DNA from 2 places in the Pseudocolwellia antarctica genome. Region 2 is predicted to be linked to the other one. Evidence: riboswitches for the same ligand, from Rfam matches in the RefSeq annotation. Region 2 holds a riboswitch; the other holds the start of a gene.
The links. Region 2 has a riboswitch for cobalamin ahead of cobU (bifunctional adenosylcobinamide kinase/adenosylcobinamide-phosphate guanylyltransferase). Riboswitches for the same ligand answer to the same signal wherever they lie in the genome.
Positions count from the first base shown of each region.

Region 1 (3,424 bases), 1.5 Mb from region 2:
CTTTGATTTCCGTTTCAAATTTAATGTCTAGTGCATTTATTTCCATGTGTGATCTCGCTTACATTTTTCTCAATAGAGCTAAAAAGAATAAACTTCCCATAGCTGAGGTAATTACGCCGATAGGTATTTCCTGACCACCCAAGGCTGTACGAGCAACAACATCTACCCATACTAAAAAACAGCCGCCAACTAATCCTGCGGCTATAAATAATTTTGAACTAGTAATGCCAACAAAGGGCCTAACCATATGTGGGATCATTAAACCTATAAAGCTAATGCCACCGCAATAAGACACGATAACTGCAGTTATAGCTGCACATAAAACTAGTGTAATAATACGTAACCTTTCAACTTTTATGCCAAGGGTCCGAGCACTGTCATCACTGAGTAATAAAGCATCAAGCTGTCGACCTAATAATATGGCAATAATTGTGGCAATAATAATGACGGGGGAAATCCATAGAAGCGCCGTACTATCTGCTCTGGCTAAGCTTCCCATTAACCAAAAAATCACACGATTTGTTGAAAAAGCTTCTCCACTATAAAGAATAAAAGATGTTAAAGAGCTTAATAAGAAGGATACAGCTACACCAGCCAATAATAAATGCTCGATACGTCGCCAATTATTCTGGTAGAGCACAATGAGAATAATTCCTACAGCTAAAAGTGAACCTAAAAAGGAAGCTATAGGTAAAGTGATCAGTTGCACCGTTGTGGGGAGAAATTGAGTCAGTGTTGCTCCTAAGCCTGCACCCGAAACAATGCCGAAGAGGTAAGGATCTGCCAGCGGGTTTCGAGTTACATTTTGCATAAGCGCGCCAGCAATAGCTAAACCAAAACCTGCAATAAAGCCGAGTAATACTCTTGGAAAACGTATCTCCCACAAGATCGTGTCATAAATACTTTTTTCACAACTTTGGGTAATACATTGCCATACCGCTTTATGACCTAACTCAACAACACCGAATCCCATTGAAGCGATAAGTGAAAAAACAACTAAGCCAGAAATAAGTAATAAAGAGGTTTTAAAGGAGAGTTTTTTCATGAATGTAACCAAGCTGATTCATCATTCGCACTATTATTAATGCCTGAAAATGTAATTCGAGTACTTTGTGTGAAAGGATTTTTATCAATAGCACATTCAAGTTTGAATACTTCGGTAAGCTTTTCGGCAGTAAATACTGCTTCAGGTGTATCGTCGGCCACTAATTCTCCATTATTTAACATAACAATTCGATCACAATACTGGGCAGCCAAATTAAGATCGTGAATAGTGATCAATAAAGTAATATTTAACGTTTTAGCTAACATTAATATTTGATGTTGATAATACATATCGAGATGATTTGTTGGCTCATCCATAATCAGAATATCTGGCGCTTGCACAATCGCTCGGGCAATTAATACTCGTTGTTGCTCGCCACCAGATAAGGTATTAAATAACTGATGTTGTTTACTTATTAAATCTACTTTTACTAAAGCTTGCTCAATACTATGTCGGTCGGCACTGGTATTAATATCAAATAAGCCTTTATGGGGAATTAATCCCATCGATACAATATCGAGAACAGTTAAATTGAATGCAGATTCAGAATGCTGACTAACAACCGCTATTTTTTTAGCAATATCTTTTAAATTTAAAAGGTTAAGTGATTTACCGTTTAAATAAATATTACCTGAATAATTAGAACATTCGCCATAAAGACATTTAAGTAGAGACGTTTTTCCTGCGCCATTAGGACCAACTATCGCAACCGTTTCGCCTACTTTTATATTGAGATCAATATCATTAAGAATGTGTTTTTTATTCACAGACCAAGTCAGGCTATTCGCTTGTAAAACAAAAGAGGACATAAACGTCTAATTTAAAAAACCACAAGATTACAGAAAGCCTAATTTTATAAAGAATTTTGGCTGAAGAAATACATTATTAGAAACATAGAGGGGATGAAATAAAAGAGCATCGACTATAACAGAAGTGATGTTCTAGATTTTCGTGTTACCCGCACGGTTACTAAAACTATTAAGGCAGGTGTTCTGACTTAAGGGCTTGCTAAAAAACGTATCAAGCTCTCATTACAGTTGCGGGAACAGTTATGGAATTAAGCATATTTAAGTATATGTTGCACCATATTCCCCTTTAAGTTTATCGTAAATTAATATTGTTCTTAATTCACAAATAAAACACCTTAAAAGTAGGTAAATATTACCATAAATACTGGCTAATTAAATAAAGGATAAAGCTTTTAACGAAGGTTTTGTAAGTTTTTGATATAAATGGTTATTCCATCAGCGGATAACGCCTATTTGTTGCTTTATTTGAATTTAAAGCTATTCTATTAGATAGCTTAAATTATCTAGGATTGATATTTACATTATGTTTACAAATCTTTCATTTAAAAGAAAAATATGTTTTTTATTATTACTTCCGTTAATCAGTTTTTTATGGATGAGTGTTGTTTCTGTTAATAATTATTTTACGCTTAAAAATGAGATGGAAAAACTGACACAACTTACTGAACTGTCGGTAGTTTATAGTAGCCTAGTACATGAATTACAAAAAGAACGAGGATTAACTGCGGGCTTTATTGGTTCTAATGGCAAGTCATTTAAAACTCAGTTGGCAGCACAAAGAAAGCTGACCAATAGTGAACAAGATAAGCAGCAAAGCTTTTGGCAAAAAAACGATGAAACTACAAAAGTTATCGTTGAACTACATAACAGTATAAATAAGCAATTAAACCAGTTAAGTACTATTAGAAGAAGTATTGATGCTAAAACAGTGTCATTAAACGCAGCACTTTCATATTACACAAGCCTTAATGCAAAGCTATTAAGCGTGTCTAAAGTTATTAGTTTGTTGAGTACCGAAGCTAACATAACCAAAGAAATGATCGCCTATTATAACTTCTTACAAGGTAAAGAAAGAGCTGGAATCGAGCGAGCGGTTTTAAGTAATGTGTTTTCTATCGATAGCATATCTTCTCCATTATTGGTTCGTACCATTAATCTTATCTCAGAACAAAATACTTACTTCCAAAACTTTAAAGATTTATCAACAACTGAAAATACTCAGTTTTATTCGCAAGCAATGCAAAAGCCCGCAGCTATTGAAGTTGAACGACTTAGGCAAGTTGTTATTAAAAAGTCGGCAGAGGGTGAGTTTGGTATTGATGAAAGTTATTGGTTTGAGCAAGCAACAGGCAGAATCAAACAACTAAAAGAAGTTGAAAATACATTAGGTACATCTTTAATAGCGTTAACACATGAAATTAGAAGTGATGCGAATCAGTCGTTAATTTTATCTATTGTGAGTGTTCTCATTATAAGCTTGTTGGTTATTTTGATTAGTTTAGCTGTTATCAATGATTTGAATAATCGCATTAAAGATTTACTTAGCGTGTTAGGCAAAGTAAGAGAAGAA
Region 1 is NZ_CP187926.1:3,038,546-3,041,969, reverse strand. Features, by position in the region: gene cobT (nicotinate-nucleotide--dimethylbenzimidazole phosphoribosyltransferase) at 1-46, opposite strand, end outside; gene ACPUVN_RS13130 (FecCD family ABC transporter permease) at 59-1,045, opposite strand; gene ACPUVN_RS13125 (ABC transporter ATP-binding protein) at 1,042-1,854, opposite strand; cobalamin riboswitch at 2,011-2,207, opposite strand; gene ACPUVN_RS13120 (methyl-accepting chemotaxis protein) at 2,378-3,424, shown strand, end outside.
Region 1: it holds a riboswitch for cobalamin, as region 2 does, so the genes downstream of both, ACPUVN_RS13125 (ABC transporter ATP-binding protein) here and cobU (bifunctional adenosylcobinamide kinase/adenosylcobinamide-phosphate guanylyltransferase) in region 2, are expected to answer to the same signal.

Region 2 (3,424 bases):
TGGTCTGCTGTGATCAGAGCTAACTACTTTGGCGAAACTGAAATCACTTACTTCGGTAACGATCACATTGGCTTACCTGGCTTTTTATCGCCGACAGGTGAGTTTAAACCAACAAGTACAGTTGAATCAGCTGTGTTAATTGATGTGAACCTTGATTATCAAATTAATGAAACCTTTACGATTTCTGCAGGTATTAATAACCTTTTTGATAAAACGCCTGATGAATTAGGTCAAGACGAAGCGCTTGATTTTATAACCAATGGTGCATTTAAATATCCAGTTAGAGCTTTACCATACGGTTTTGACGGTATGAGTTATTACGCACGTTTAAACTTCAGATTTTAATCTCTTTGGGGTTTAATTCCCCGCAGCTTGCTGCGATTTGGGATAAGCGCTAAAGTATTAGGATGAGTATATTTCTCCATAAAAGTCATAATGTTTCAGTTCTAATGTATCATCTTGTTTGTCCAGCTAAATATCGCAAAGCGATATTTACTGATGAAGTTGATCAGGTACTGAAAGGTGTTTGTGAAGAAATATCTAAAAGGTATGAAATTGCGTTCATAGAAATAGGAACAGATAAAAATCATGTTCATTTTTTGATTCAATCAGTCCCGATGTATAGCCCTAAAAAAATAGCGCAAATAGTTAAAAGTATTACGGCAAGAGAGATTTTTAAGAAATGCCCATTTGTTAAAAAGGAATTATGGGGAGGGGAGTTTTGGTCAGATGGATACTTTATTACCAGCGTAGGTAAGCATGGAAATGAGTCAATAATAAAAGATTATGTGAAGAATCAAGGAGATGATTCTTATAAAAAACTTAAGCGAGAATCAATAACAGATGATCAATTCCAACTATGGTGATAGAGGGTTAATTAATACCCCGCTTTCACGTAGTGAAAGACGAGCCTAAGCGAGACAGCTTGCTGCGGGGTTTTTTACTTCACTTAAATGTTTTAACTTTCAGTTAATCATTGTAGAAAATAACAATAAAGCGCTCAGCATCGGTTAGATGTTTGAGCGTTTTTTATGCGTTGTTATTTATTCGATTAATTTAAGAGAGATCCTCTTAAGACAACATCCCTTCGCTTATGCTCAATCTTAATGGCTTAGTACAAAATAAACCTTGCTATTTTTTGCTAGCAGTTGATAATCTCGCCCCAAATAAGTCATATATTTTCATATTTATTTCGTTCAGCTTAAACGTTAAAAAATCATATTAACGATAAGATGAAAATGAGGAATAAAACTGGGAATGTGGTGAAAATCCACAACTGTACCCGCAACTGTAAACAGAGCGACATACTTACAAACCACTGAGTTTAACTTGGGAAGGTGTATGTTGAGATGCTGTAAGTCAGGATATCAGGTGAAAATGTATGAAATTAATAGCAAGTGATTCATATTGGATTCAAATCCGATGGATTAATTTTGCTATTAGGTCGAGCGGGTCTACTCGAACATGTTAATTCATCTGTTTTTCTAATCGATGAAATGTTCTATTGCCTCTCTGTCCTTACACTAACTAAATAATGCTAGTGCTAAGTCATACTTAAGCTAACTAATACCTAACTAATACCTAACTAACAGCACAGCTAACTAATATAAGCGGACTCATTATGGGACAAGTACATTTAATTTTAGGCGGAGCACGATCGGGCAAAAGCTCGCTTGCAGAACAGTGTGCTAAAAAATCAAACCTACCTGTTACCTATATTGCTACAGCTCAAGCTCTTGATAAAGAAATGCAAACGCGTATTGCACTGCATCAACAAGATCGTCCGCAGCAATGGCAAACGCTAGAGTCGCCACTTTTATTAGCTGAAACCATAGATTCACTTGTTGATCAGGCTATAAATACTTCTTCTGATAACACACAAAATATTGGGCATTGCATTCTTATTGATTGCCTCACGTTATGGCTGACTAACTGTTTGTGCCAACATGATTTAGCTTATTTCGAGCAAGAAAAACAGCAACTTTTAACGTCTCTTATCAATAGCCAAAAACACCCAAATATCCATATTATTTTAGTCAGTAACGAAGTAGGGCACGGCATAGTGCCTATGGGCAATTTATCGCGTGAGTTTGTTGATCAATCAGGCTGGTTACATCAAGCTGTAGCTGAAGTGGCTGATAAAGTTGATTTTGTTATGGCAGGCTTACCCCTTTCATTAAAATCTGTTACTTCTGTGCAAACAGAACCTTCACGAGGTGAAATTTAATGAAAACCATCATGATACAAGGCACAACGTCTGATGCTGGTAAAAGTACGCTAGTAGCGGGTTTGTGCAGAGCTTTGGTTAATCAAGGTCATAAAGTTGCGCCATTTAAGCCGCAAAATATGGCGCTTAATAGCGCAGTAACTAAAGACGGTGGCGAAATTGGTCGAGCACAAGCTCTGCAAGCCATCGCGGCAAAAGTAGAAGCACGCATCGATTTTAATCCTATTTTATTAAAGCCTAATAGTGATACTGGCGCACAAGTTATTGTGCATGGTAAAGCGATTTCAAATATGGAAGCAGATAAATATCACGACTATAAAAAAGTTGCGATGCAAGCAGTGCTTGAGTCTCATCAACGCCTTGCCAATGAATTTGAGATCCTTGTGGTTGAAGGCGCAGGCAGTCCAGCTGAAATTAACTTACGCGCCCATGACTTAGCGAATATGGGGTATGCCGAAGCGGTAGATTGCCCTGTACTCATTGTCGCTGATATTGATAAAGGCGGTGTTTTTGCGCATTTAGTAGGAACCTTAGCGTTGTTATCTGAGTCGGAACAAGCGCGCGTTAAAGGTTTTATCATCAACCGTTTTAGAGGTGATATTAAACTGCTTGAATCAGGCTTAACTTGGCTAGAAGAACGCACAGGAAAACCTGTTTTAGGTGTTTTACCTTATCTACACGATTTAGCTTTAGACGCAGAAGATGCTGTGGCTTTAGACAATAAAGTGAGTCAAGCCAAGGTGAAGATCCTCGTTCCTCTATTGCCACATATGAGTAACCACACTGACTTTGACCCTTTACGCTTACAACCTAATATTGATCTGCAATACATCAAAATAGGTCAGTCACTTCAAGGTGCAGACTTAATTATTATTCCGGGTAGTAAAAACGTAACCTCCGATCTTAAATTTTTAAAAGAGCAGGGCTGGCAACAAGAGATAAACCAACATCTTCGTTATGGCGGCAAAGTAATGGGTATTTGTGGTGGTTATCAAATGCTAGGTAAGAAGATATTCGATCCACTGCATATTGAATCAAAGGTTGATGAAATAGAGGGGTTAGGTTTACTCGACTTTACAACTGAATTGACGCAAGAAAAGACTTTGACGCAAGTTACTGGGATAATGCACTTAGATGGGCAAGCATGTGAATTAAAAGGTTATGAAATTCATTGTGGTGTTTCTACAGGTAAGGCTT
Region 2 is NZ_CP187926.1:4,495,091-4,498,514, forward strand. Features, by position in the region: gene ACPUVN_RS19485 (TonB-dependent receptor plug domain-containing protein) at 1-345, shown strand, start outside; gene tnpA (IS200/IS605 family transposase) at 408-866, shown strand; cobalamin riboswitch at 1,209-1,388, shown strand; gene cobU (bifunctional adenosylcobinamide kinase/adenosylcobinamide-phosphate guanylyltransferase) at 1,622-2,227, shown strand; gene ACPUVN_RS19500 (cobyric acid synthase) at 2,227-3,424, shown strand, end outside.